One region of the Priestia sp. 10L35 genome, then DNA from elsewhere that is predicted to be linked to it. Evidence: riboswitches for the same ligand, from Rfam matches in the RefSeq annotation. Region 1 holds a riboswitch; the other holds the start of a gene.
The links. A riboswitch is a leader RNA that binds a small molecule or an ion and turns the genes downstream of it on or off. The one in region 1 is predicted to bind preQ1.

Region 1 (6,726 bases):
GGTGATATTCAGGCCAAAACCCCTACAAACGGGCCTTCTGTTACCACATTTTCTATTAAGGCTTCGTCTGTAATGGAGGGGTTAAGAAAAATAACGACAAAATCTCCGCGGAAAATTTATCTTTCTCATTTACGAATGCTAGTGCTTAGCGAAAGCATGGCGGAAGACGGTATTGCTGAAGTGCTTGATTTCTTTGCTCGGGATCATGAAGTGCGTACCGATTATTTTGTTGTTGTGGCTAAAAACACGAAAGCATCGAGCGTTTTGAACGTATTAACAACCATCGAAAAAATACCAGCTAACCATATGTTTGCTTCATTAGACGTGTCACAGCGTATTTGGGCACCTACTAGAGGAGTAAAGTTAAATGAACTGATCAGTAACTTAACCAGTGAAGGAAAGCAGGCGGTGTTATCAGGAGTGTTAGTGAAAGGCGACGTGAAAAAGGCAGGAGACATGTCTAGTATTTCTCGCACCAATCTTTCCACCCTGCTCAATTTCAAAGGATTAGGTGTCTTTCAAAATGATAAGCTTCTCGGCTGGTTCAATGAAGACGAAAGTAAAGGATATAACTATATTACAGGAAATGTAAAAAGTACGTTGATTGTTATTCCATGCGAAAAAAAAGAAAAACAGCATGATATCATCGGAGTAGAAATGCTTCGAACGAATGTCAAGGTGACAGCTACTATGAAAAATCATAAACCTCATATTCACGTTGATTTAAAAGGAGAAGCGAACGTGGCTGATGTAGAGTGTCAAGTGAATTTACAGGACCCAGCTGTAATCAATATGCTCGAACGAAAAACAGCAGCTGACGTAAAAGAAAAAATGAATGATGCAGTAGAAAAAGCTCAAAAAACCTATAAAAGCGATATCTTTGGTTTCGGCGAAGCGTTTTACAGACAAGATGTAAAGAGATGGTACAAAATGAAAAGAGACTGGAACAGAATTTACGCAGAGGATTTAACCGTCGATTTAGATGCAAAAGTTCAAATCCGTCGCTTAGGCACGTTAAATAACTCATATATGAAGCAAATGAAGCATTAAGGAGAAAGAAAATGGAGGGATTTATCGCCTTACTTGTACTGCTTGCTTATTTGACTAAAAAAATAATGATCAACTTCCGAAAGGAAAAGTATTATCGTGAGATAGTCGTCTACCTTTGTCTTATAGGTTTGGGTCTATTCTTTTGGGGAGCGATTACACTCCGTAAAGAAGTTCCTACGCCTCTGTACTTTTTAGAGGCACTAATTAAGCCTCTTACTAGAACCGTTCATCATTTGTTATTCACGTGAGCAAGCATGTAGGAGAGAAGGTGTGTATGATGCAAATAAAAGAATTTATTAGTCCGAAACAATTTCTTTTTCTAATTTATGTTTTTTGTATTGGAAGCGCCATCTTGGCAGTTCCCGCTACATTATTAGAGACGAATAGACAAAATGCGTGGTTTTGCGGTGTGCTTGCTATTGGCTTTGCGCTTTTAATCGTTGCGGTGCTTTTATGGCTGATTCAGCGTTACCCTCAGCAAACATTCATTCAAATAGCTAAAAAGGCGCTAGGTCCTTATGCAGGAACGTGTATTTCTCTTATTTACATTTTCTTTATGTTCATTCAGTCTACGTTTTCGCTTCGAGACATCAGTACATTCATGACGACTCAAATTGTCCCTGAAACGCTGCCTACGTGGATTCATGCTCTTGTTCTTTTAGCTGTTATATACGGAGGGTATCTAGGTATTGAAGTGGTAGCAAGAACCGCGGAAATCTTTTTGCCTTGGATTGTGATCCCCTTTTTATTGTTAATTGTTTTAAATATTCCTCAGATGAAAATTGATCGTCTTTATCCTTTTTTTGAATTCAGCATGGGTGATTTAGTATTAGGGACCACTTATTTTTTAGGAAACCCGTTTATGGAATTGGTTTTTATTCTGATGATTACGCCTCATATAAAAGATGGAAAAAAGGTAAAAAGAATGTTTGTTATCGGCACTGTCGCATCGGGCTTGACGATTACGATTGCAGTTGCGGCTTGTATATTAGCTCTTGGCGCGAATATTGCATCGATGCACAGCTATCCAGTTTATTTATTAGGAAAAATGATTTCGTTAGGTGCAACGATTCAGCATGTTGAAGTATTAGTAGCTATTATTTGGATGTTATCTATCTTTTTTAAAGTTGTTATTGTGTTCTATGCTATTCAGTTAAGTATCGTCCAATTGTGTAATTTACGGGTGCGCAATTTTTTAAGCTTTCCTTTAGGTCTAATTATTACAGGCGTGGCGTATTACATTATTCCCAACACAGCGTACTTCAATTATTTTGAAAAATATTACTGGCCGTTTTATTTATTTGTACTAAGCGTCTGTTTTCCGTTGTTATTTATTGCGCTTTCTTATATAAAGAAAAATAAGGCAGCTAAAGGCGATAGAAGTCAACAAACATAGCATTATTTATACGCATGTGGTATAATACGATGACAATTCAAGAAGAAACGCCGTACACGTTTGGATACGTACGGGAGAGGTTCGAAAACTCCCTCTATAAAAAACTAAGATCATCGTTGATGACAAAAGACACGGTTTTAGCGTGTCTTCTTTCACGTGCTTTTCTATCAACGCGTCTTTTTGACGTGTATGCTGGCGAGGACGTGTATCTTAGTTGCTTTTTAGGGAGATTGCTGGAAAAGAGCAGTCTCTTTTTTGTGTTATAAAATTAGTCACAAAGGGAACGAACGGTTCAATAAAGTTTCTTCTTCTTTTGATTTCAATCAAAAAGGAGACGAACAATAATGATGAAAAATGAAAAAGCTATTGTTGTATTTAGCGGAGGTCAAGATAGTACAACATGTCTATTTTGGGCTTTGAAAAACTTTAAAGAAGTAGAAACGGTTACTTTTCAATATGGTCAGCGCCATAGTCAAGAGATAGAGGTAGCAAAAGCTATCGCAGCTGATTTAGGTGTGAAGCATACCGTACTAGATATGTCACTTTTAAATCAATTAGCACCAAATGCCTTAACGCGAGATGATATTGAGATCGAGCAAAAAGAAGGAGAGTTGCCTACAACGTTTGTTGACGGCCGCAATCTGTTATTTTTATCATTTGCAGCCGTACTGGCTAAAAACAGCGGAGGCCGTCATATCGTAACAGGCGTTTGTGAAACTGATTTTTCAGGATATCCAGACTGTCGAGACGTATTTGTGAAATCGTTAAACGTCACGCTTAATTTATCAATGGACTTTGAATTTGTGATTCATACGCCGCTTATGTGGATTGATAAAGCAGAAACGTGGGCGTTAGCGGATGAGCTAGGGGCGCTTGAGTATGTGCGTGAAAAAACATTAACTTGCTACAACGGTATTGTTGCTGATGGATGCGGCGAATGTCCCGCATGTCAATTGCGAAAACGCGGGTTAGATCAATACATGCAAACGAAAGAAGGAGGAGAGAAATAATGCTGCAACAAATGTATCCTCAAGTATTTCATGACTATGAATATGAACTGAACAAAGATATGCAGTTTGCTGCGGCACATTTTGTTCCTCACACAGAAGCAGGGAAATGCCGTCAAGTCCATGGACATACGTATTTCGTAAATCTAACTGTTGCCGGAGATACATTAGACGAAGCGGGCTTTTTAGTAAACTTTGCGCTATTGAAAAAAATTGTTTCTGGTCAATTTGATCATACATTATTGAACGATCATTCTATCTTTAACGAAGAAAATCCAAATGATTTTCCTACAACTGAAGTTGTTGCCCGTAAAATTTATGAGTTGGTTCAAGAATATCTAGACACACTACCAAATAAGCCTTCTTGCGTACAAGTATTCGTGCGGGAAACGCCGACAAGTTACGTAGTTTACCGCCCAAAGAAGGTGAAAAAACGTGGCTAATACAATTCCAGTACTTGAAATATTCGGACCAACGATTCAAGGGGAAGGAATGGTTGTAGGACGTAAGACGATGTTTGTTCGTACCGCGGGCTGTGATTATTCCTGCAGCTGGTGTGATTCAGCTTTTACATGGGATGGATCTGCTAAAAACGATATTCGTCAGCTAACAGCAGAACAAATTTGGACGGAGCTAAAAGAAATTGGAGGAGAGTGCTTTGATCACGTCACCATTTCTGGAGGAAACCCTGCGCTTATCAAGGCGATTGGTTCACTTGTAGAGCTTTTGCACAGTCAAGGGGTAAAAGCAGCTCTTGAAACACAGGGGAGCCGTTATCAGGATTGGTTCCTAAAGATCGATGATTTAACGATTTCTCCTAAGCCTCCAAGTTCATTAATGAAAACAAATTTCTCCGTATTAGACGATATTATAGAGACATTAATAAAGGAAAAACGCATGGCGCACATAAGCATAAAAGTCGTTGTATTTAATGATGAGGACTTTGAGTATGCAGCGTCTGTTCATGAACGTTATCCTGAGGTTCCATTTTTTGTTCAAGTAGGAAACGAGGACTTAACGACAATCGATAATGCGTCGTTAACACAAGAATTGCTTAAAAAGTATGAGTGGTTAATCGATAAGGCAGTGGCAGCAAAAAACATGAACGATGTAAGAGTTCTGCCGCAGGTTCACGCCCTTGTTTGGGGAAATAAACGAGGCGTGTAAGCGCATAGCAAAAAATTTACAAAGAAAAATAAAAACAGATATATACAAAATAAAAAAACGCTGTTAGAATGACAATCGTAGAAAGAGAGGAAATGCAAATGAGCGGTCGAAAAGATGAAGAATTAGAAGGTGTATCACTCCTTGGAAATCAAGGAACAAACTATTTGTTTGAATATGCACCAGAGATTCTAGAAGCATTTGATAACAAACACCCAAATCGTGATTATTTTGTGAAATTCAACTGTCCGGAATTTACGAGCTTATGTCCAAAAACAGGTCAGCCGGATTTCGCAACCATTTATATTAGTTACATTCCAGATGAAAAAATGGTAGAAAGCAAGTCGTTAAAGCTTTATTTATTCAGCTTCCGTAACCATGGAGATTTCCATGAAGACTGTATGAACATTATTATGAATGACTTAATTAAACTGATGAATCCAAGATATATTGAAGTATGGGGAAAATTCACACCACGCGGCGGAATCTCAATTGATCCATATACAAACTATGGCCGTCCCGGTACGAAGTATGAAGAAATGGCTAATTATCGCCTGATGAATCATGATTTATACCCAGAAACAATTGATAATCGTTAATTCGAACAAACAGGTTGTGTATGCAACCTGTTTTCCATTGCAAAAACAACAGGTGAGAAGGTGAAAGAATGTCACAGAGATCAGCATTAGTATTAGGTGCAAGCGGACTTGTTGGTCAAGAACTTTTAAAAATGTTATTAAGCAACAGCTTATATAACCATGTGACAGTGTTTGTTCGAAAAAAGCTACCAATCGAACACACAAAGCTACGTCAGCTTGAAATTGATTTTTCAGAGCTTGATAAGCACGAAGAATGCTTTGCAGTTGATGATGTATATTGCTGTTTAGGCACGACAATGAAAAAAGCAAAAACAAAAGCGAAATTCATTAAAGTGGACTACGAATTTCCTTTAAAAGCGGCTAAATGTGCAGAAAAATATCGCTGCAAAAACTTTTTAACGATCACAGCAATTGGTGCTGATCTTCGTTCGCCATTCTTTTACAGTAAAGTAAAGGGGCAAGTAGAAGAAGATATCGCAAGTTTGTATATCCGTTCTACTCACTTTTTCCGCCCATCGTTATTATTAGGCAAGCGCCAAGAGTTTCGCCTATTTGAAAAGATTGGGGGATACACGTTAAAGTCGTGTTCATTTTGCCTTGTAGGAAAGTGGAGAAAGTATCGTCCAATTAAAGCGTATAACGTAGCCAAATCGATGATGAAAGCTGCTCTTGAAGATAAATGTGGGGTTCATGTACATGAAAGCCAAGACATTTATACAGGTGAATGCTATTATTCGTTTACCAACGGCAAGCGAGTATTATCAAAATAAAGAAAAGCCTCTTCATAAGAAGGGGCTTTTTTTCTATCTTCCGTTACCATCCGCATCTCCATCTCCACCGCTATCTCCATCGCCATCATGATCGTGGTTAGAAGCAGTTTCACTCCAGCTTGTGTAGGAGTTAGAATCTTCTTCGGCATAATTCATGGGTTCAACGGATGTTTTTTTATTTGAAGTTTGTTTGCGTTTAAAAACGAACTGCACGATGAAAAAAAGAATGACAATAAGAGCAACGATAAACAATACAGTATCAAACATGCTAGTAATTCCTTTCGGTAAGAAGATAGTAGTAGCTTGTTCTTATTGTCACACGAAAATAAGCCCCTTTCAAGAAAAAATGGGGCCTGTTTTTGTTTCTTTAAGGAAACTTTTTTTATCTCAGCCATATATTATTGTATAAAGAAACATTTTAGAAAAGAGGGAGTACAGTGAAAAAAAGTTCGAAGGATGTTAAGGTGCAACAGTATATTTACCTCATGTATAAGCTGGGGATTATTACAGAAGAACAAAAGAATCAATTCTTTCAAAATCAATAAAAAAGCAACCGCTTTTGCTGTTCGGCTGCTTTTTTTCCTTTACATAGCTGGATTAATGATGATGTAGTTTTTGTGGTTGACAACAGTTCGCTGCTCTAAGTCTAAATCGCGGTAGTTTGTCATGTAAGTCAAATCTACAATCACGGAGTTTTCATTTACTTTTTCCACAATGCCCTGTAAGCCATTTTTAAATTC
Region 2 (6,726 bases), on a different contig from region 1:
AATAGTTTTATTACAATTCCTGGTGAATTGGATCATCCTCAAGCAACGGCTCCTGGCTATGCGATGTACTTCTGCTGGATGATTCGCCATCTCGACAATAATCCGTGGACAGACCGTATTATGGAAGAAGAGCATAAGTGGTTATTAGAGGCGGATGCAAAAATTTGGCCTGAAAAATAAATAAAGCTCTATATAAGAAATGGGTTTCAAATGTTGAAAAACCTCGAATAAAAAATAATTATGCGTAAAATAATAGTTTATTTTTGTAAAATATGTTTTTATATGTTAAAATATAGCTTGTATTAATATTCAGGCGATGATATCGCTCTTTGCTGCAGATTCCTTTTTAGGAGTCTCTTTTTTTTGGAAACGGAAGCAACAGATACAGACGATTCGTATATAAATTAAAAAGAAAAGGAGATAAGCGTAAGCCGCTTATCTCCTTTTCTTTTTAGCGTTATCTAATGCTAAGTTCTTTTTCACTACTTTTTCTAAAGCAACTTCCACGTGAACATTTTTTTCATCGATGTCATTCACAAGCACGACGGTTCCTTTTCGTCCTTTAATCTTTAAATCATCACCCGTAGAAGGAATGTTTTCCCTCAGCTGGCTTAATAGAAGCTTTCTGTTTTCAAAAAAGTGGACAGCCACCATTTTATCTCACCTAATTTCATATGATATGTGTGATACAAAGATGTGTATATGAAATCCTTCCTATACATTATGTCGCCAGGGGTGGTTTTAGAACACATTGAATAGACAATTGTTGCATCGATATATGAAATAAATAGGATGGCATAGTTATAAATCTTCTATTCTTGGACATACTTATACTACTAATCTAAAAAGGGATGTGGATGAAAATGAAGGTGGCTATCGGATTAAGTGTATTTACGGTCGTTACAGGAGCAATTGCGTTAGGGTCAGTTTACTTTTTAGCAGGTATCTTTTCGTTTTTCTTAACGGTTTTTTCATAAAAAAATCCACCAAGAGGTGGATTTTTTTATTTAGCAGCGGCTTTTGTTTCATGAGGCGAATTGCCGATAAATCCAAATTTTCCGCCGACAACTTCTTTTACTTCGTGGATGACAATAAAAGAATTCGGGTCAATTTGCTGGATTTTCTTTTTAATTTTTAATAACTCGTTCTTTTTAATAACAACGTAGATAATGCGTTTATCTTTGTTGGCGTAGTAGCCGTATCCGTAAAAGATGGTGGCTGCATTTCCAAATTCACTGGTAATAACTTGTGCTATGTCTTTGTATTGATCGGACATAATCGTCATTGCTTTTTTGTTGTGGAAACCTTCGATAACGACATCTACGATTTTGGCACAAAGATAGACGAATATAAAAGTATAGAGTGTGTTGTTGACGCCAATAGCAAAAACCGATGCTAAAATAATGACGCTGTCCATATAGAACATGCTTTTAGAAATATTATAGCCTTTTGTATAGTTTAATAAATAAGCTAAAAGCGTTGTTCCACCGGTAGATCCATCTGCGATAAAAATGAGAGCAAGTCCTGTTCCCATTAGTAAAGCCCCGAATACAATTCCTAAAATCATGTCGTGAACGTGAAAAGGAATATAGCTGACTAGACCGAGGAAAACGGACGTCATGACGGCTCCTAGAATCGTATAAAGAATCGTTTTTTTGGTTAGAAATTTATAGGCTAAGGCAATAAATATAAGATTTACAAGAAATGTGCTGATACTTGTAGGGATATGAAATAAATAATATAAAACAAGAGCAATACCAACTGTACTTCCGTCACCTAATTTATTTGGAATGACGAAAAAATCAATGGATGCAGCAACTAAAAGTGCTCCAACAATAATTAAGATGATGTCTTTATAGATTGTTTTCAATATGCAAACCTCCTTGATTATTAGGATATTTTCATGTGTAATCTTGTTTTTACTAGTGTTTCACAAATGATAAAATAAAAAACGTCTTAGAAATTGTCTAGTTATAAAACTGATCAACTTCTAAGACGAAGAATTACGATACGTGTATAGGTCTTGATCCGGCTTTTCTATGCTTCGATGTCACCGATTATATAAACCTCTGACCGCTATGTCAACGCTATGAGAGATGTTCAACTTTTCAAAAAATAGAAGGCGGTTTCCTACATAAAAAAAGAATCCTTTGCGACGATGCAAAGGATTTTCAAATTTATTGGAATAGGGGGAATACGTTATTAGGATTACCATTTTCATAAATTAATATACCTTAATTTTTCAAAAAAATTTATTTGTTAATGACGATTGAAAGTTTGTAATTCACATGCTGATTTAGCTCTGTCAAAAAATCATTTAGTTCTTCATTTGAATGAAATTTGCATTCTAATAAGTAGCAGCCATCGCCGCTGATTTTAAAGTTGTTGATAACGTGCTCCTGCTGACTTTCTAAAAATGTAAGGTAGGGGTGGTGATGAATGCTCTGCGTATAGATATTTAAAAATGCATGGATGATGTAGCCGAGTTTTCGTTCATCAATGTTAATTGTATAGCCTTTGATAATGCCTTCATCTTCTAACTTTAATACTCTAGCAGAAGCGGCTTGTCCGGTTAAATGCACTTTTTCTCCTAATTCTTTCATCTTCATACGTCCATTTTTTGATAGTTCTTCTAGTATGCGCTTATCTGTATTATCTAACATCGCTACAAATCCTTTCGTATTTCAAATCAAAAGGCTTAACTACTTGATGTCACCTATGTATACTGATACGTCTTCTATTTTATACTAAAGGAAAGTAAGAAAAAAGAGCAGTCAATATGCAAGATATAGAAAGGAGCAGTAGTTTGTAAACAGCTAGATTGACGAAAGCTTAAGCTTGCTGTATGATTCTTTGAGTGTTTACGTGGTTCGTAACCATCCCACGTTAAAAAACTAAGGAGAGAATAGTAAGATGAATATAAGAACACTTTGCGTCAACGGTCTTTTAGCTGCTATGTATATTGCTGTCAGCATGTTAATCCAGCCGTTTGGCTTCACCAATATCCAATTTCGTATATCGGAAATGTTCAATCACTTAATTGTGTTTAATAAAAAGTACGTGTACGGCATTGTGCTAGGAGTATTTCTGACGAATTTGTTTTTTTCACCAATGGTCGCTTATGATCTGGTGTTTGGGGTAGGACAATCCGTGCTATCATTACTCATTACCATTTTTTCTATGCGCTACATTAAAAATATGTGGGCTCGTATGCTTGTTAATACACTTGTATTTACGTTCACGATGTTTATTATTGCGTTTGAACTGCACTTAGCATTTGATTTACCATTTTTCTTTACATGGTTAACAACAGCTGTTGGTGAGTTCATTGTTATGCTTGTTGGAGCACCAATTATGGCTGCAATTAATAAACGTGTACAATTTAATAAGCTAGTTGGATAAAAAAGATGGGGCTGTGATAAATCTCACAGCCCCATCTTTTTTTCTTTGTTATTCTATAAGTGTAGTGATAAACCCCTTATTATTGAAGAGCTTTTCACGCATGGACAAATTACCCATATCTAGCATGTGAAAAGAGCAGGTCGCGTTTGCGGTCTGCTCTTTTTGCGTAAGGCAATAGGAAGTATCCGGTTAGATTATTTTGAAAGAAGGAGTGACAAATCTCACAGCGCATTCTTTTTTCTTTTGTTACGATATACATATAGTTGGCAAACTCCTTATCGAAAAGTTTTTCGCACAACAACACATTACCTATGCGTAGCAATTAAAAAAGCAGACCAATGACGGTTTGCTTTTTTAATTGTATTTTTCCATTAAATAACTTTTTTGAGTTATAATTGTAAAATAATCTTTGTTACTAGAGAGGGGATTGTTTTTTGAATAGAAAGTTAGGAATTCTTGTTTTATTAGCTTTAGCCATCTTATTTGTCGGGTGTTCAAAAGAAGAAGACAACGTTCCTTTAAGAGAACTAGAAAAGATAAGTATTAACGTAATCAAAGAACAAAAAATGAAGCAAGGAATTTCATATGAAATGGAATTAGTAAACAAGAGCGATTTGACCATCAAACAAAATAATGTATTTTTATCCTATCCCTTAAAAATGAAAAACGGTTATTCTGATAATAAATTTAAGGTGTTAGCAGAAGGAAATAAATTAAATATCAAGCCAAAACAAAAGGTGAAGTTAACGGCATTTCTTCCTTTGAATTGGTTGGTTCCATGAAAACAGCTCCCTGATATAATTACTAGTTGATCGGTCAGTATAATGGTAGCAACTCTATACTGATCAGTCAATCCAGACGTCTAGGTCTTGTATATAAGTAAAGATTGATGCAAGTTTCACAGGTGTAAGCATTGATTGAAATGTTAAGAATAAGGTTACAAAGTATTTTGGACCTATACTTCTATTACTGTTAAAAAAATATGATTAAGTAATGAAATTAAAAGAAGACGAGAAGCGTATAGCATGTTACGATAGGGACGGTATAGAAATTGGCATATGTCTGTTTCTAATAGAAGAGACAAATTTTAAAATTTTTAAATGTAAGGTTGTGATTCACCTGAGACTGAATAAATTTATTAGCGAATCTGGAAAGGCGTCAAGACGCGGGGCAGATAAGTTAATTAGTGAAGGAAGAGTAACCGTTAATGGAAAGGTTGCAAAAGTCGGAGATCAAGTTAAGCCTGGCGATGATATTCGAGTAAGCGGACAACAGCTTCGGATTGCTCGAAATAATGTATATATTGCGCTTAATAAACCAGTCGGCATTACAAGTACGAGTGAAAAAAAAGTAAAGGGAAACATCATTGATTTAGTCAATCACCCTTTGCGTATTCACCACGTTGGACGACTTGATAAGGATTCAGACGGCTTAATTTTACTTACAAATGACGGCGATATTATTAATGAAATTTTACGTGCAGAAAACAAGCATGAAAAAGAATATATTGTTGCAGTAGATAAGCCAATTACACCAGAGTTTATCAAAAACATGTCTGAGGGAGTAAAAATTTTAGGCACAAAAACGCTTCCTTGTGAAGTGACACAGCTGTCTAAGTATGAGTTTCAAATTATTTTAACACAGGGTTTAAATCGTCAAATTCGCCGTATGTGTGAAGTGCTCGGATATGAAGTGTACCGCCTTCAGCGCACTCGTATTATGAATATCCATTTAAATAACTTACCTATTGGGCAATGGAGAGATTTAACGAAAAAAGAGCGTACGCAGCTATTCAAAGAATTAGATTATGAACCTAAAGAGTGGTAAATCAAAAGACACCAGCCTGTTAGACTGGTGTCTTTTTTATTCGCATACAACTACTTGTCTAGAAAAAACGCTTTTGCGCGCTACGCAGCGATCTGAAATAGAAAAGCCCGCTTCATGAATCATATGGTCAATCGTATCTACTGTAATCACGACTACTTTATCCGCAAAGCGGCGCGCGTGTTTTAAAATAGAAAGCTGATCTTCAGGCGTCGCGTGGGTGTAGAGATTGTAAGGCATGTCGATGATAGCTACATCATAGTGAGTTGTAACATCTGAAATCGGTCCAGTTTTGACATCACCGCTTAAGCCGAAATGCGCAATATTTTCACGAGATCCGTCGGTCACAAGTGGATTGATATCGCGTCCTACAATATCAATGCCCATTGAAAGGGCTTCTACAAGGACTGTACCGATACCGCAGCATGGATCAATCGCTTTGATTCCTTCGGGGTTTGGAACGGCAATGTTAGCTACAGCTCTTGCAAGGCGGGTACTGAGTGCTGTAGAGTATTCACGCGGTTTTTTCAAATGATGCAGCCATACTGCTTCGCTTTTTTGATATTTCCCAAAATACCAGCGTCCTTCAAATGGAACAATGCCAAACAAATGGTCAGGGTTATGCAAGTCTGCTTCTGCTACAAAATGCCAACCCACATCACGTTCAATAGCACGCTGACCTTTATAACTTATTTTTTGATCTTTTTCCAAGTCATTAATTTTCATAAAAATGAGTTTAAATGTTTTGTCTCCGAGGTCAATATCTTCTACTTGCTTACAAATATCTGCAAGGTCATCTGATTCATACATAATATCTAATCGCTCTTTGATAAAAGGGCTTCTACTTGGATCAAGTTTAACGGCACTTTTTATGATAGGTTTCTCAGTTTCAATTTCAAAAAGAGAGCGTCTCTCTAATTGACATAGTGAGAGTTCCTCTTCGCTGCATGCGTATGTGTAGATATACTGAGGCAGCTGCGTATGGTTATTCAATATCGTATCATCCTTTATCGTATCTAATTATCCTTCTTCTCAAACAATAGCGAGAAAAGAAGAGAAAAGCAACGAATTTAAATATATTTGGCTGTGAATAATAAATTGAAGCGCTACATAGTCCACTTATTTGACAAAACATGCTAAAATAACTGGTGATAACCTGCATGTGCTGCTGTCTATACAAAAGAACTGGATCAAGGTTTCTCAAAAATCATTTACACACTGCTGACATTTTGATGAATAGGAGAGGCTACGTGATGTCTAAAAGTGATCATGAAAAGCAACAGATGAGTCGGGCTGATATGAAAAAACAAGCCAAAACATCCTCGCAAAACCTTGTGATGAACGTACTCATTGCCATTGTATCTGTATGTATTTTAGCTCTTATTATAAATGTTTTTGTACTAATGAAATGAGCCGTTATACTGCTCATTTCTTTTTGTTAAGTTGAGCTTTTATTGAAGCATTTGAGGTCTCTTTCACTAGAGAGCCCATTGTGAATAG

Region 2: it holds a riboswitch for preQ1, as region 1 does, so the genes downstream of both, AC1DEF_RS24635 (QueT transporter family protein) here and queC (7-cyano-7-deazaguanine synthase QueC) in region 1, are expected to answer to the same signal.

Annotation. Positions count from the first base shown of each region.
Region 1 is NZ_JBFTKA010000004.1:281,029-287,754, reverse strand. Features, by position in the region: gene AC1DEF_RS17080 (Ger(x)C family spore germination protein) at 1-1,050, shown strand, start outside; gene AC1DEF_RS17075 (hypothetical protein) at 1,062-1,298, shown strand; gene AC1DEF_RS17070 (GerAB/ArcD/ProY family transporter) at 1,325-2,446, shown strand; PreQ1 riboswitch class I at 2,517-2,560, shown strand; gene queC (7-cyano-7-deazaguanine synthase QueC) at 2,791-3,456, shown strand; gene queD (6-carboxytetrahydropterin synthase QueD) at 3,456-3,896, shown strand; gene queE (7-carboxy-7-deazaguanine synthase QueE) at 3,889-4,620, shown strand; gene queF (preQ(1) synthase) at 4,719-5,216, shown strand; gene AC1DEF_RS17045 (NAD(P)H-binding protein) at 5,285-5,986, shown strand; gene AC1DEF_RS17040 (hypothetical protein) at 6,020-6,253, opposite strand; gene AC1DEF_RS17035 (YkvS family protein) at 6,571-6,726, opposite strand, start outside.
Region 2 is NZ_JBFTKA010000009.1:106,583-113,308, reverse strand. Features, by position in the region: gene AC1DEF_RS24655 (5-deoxy-glucuronate isomerase) at 1-180, shown strand, start outside; gene AC1DEF_RS24650 (hypothetical protein) at 436-654, opposite strand; gene AC1DEF_RS24645 (YitT family protein) at 1,004-1,870, opposite strand; gene AC1DEF_RS24640 (Lrp/AsnC family transcriptional regulator) at 2,253-2,663, opposite strand; PreQ1 riboswitch class I at 2,860-2,904, shown strand; gene AC1DEF_RS24635 (QueT transporter family protein) at 2,914-3,402, shown strand; gene AC1DEF_RS24630 (hypothetical protein) at 3,837-4,184, shown strand; gene rluF (23S rRNA pseudouridine(2604) synthase RluF) at 4,522-5,229, shown strand; gene AC1DEF_RS24620 (TRM11 family SAM-dependent methyltransferase) at 5,266-6,219, opposite strand; gene AC1DEF_RS24615 (hypothetical protein) at 6,480-6,638, shown strand.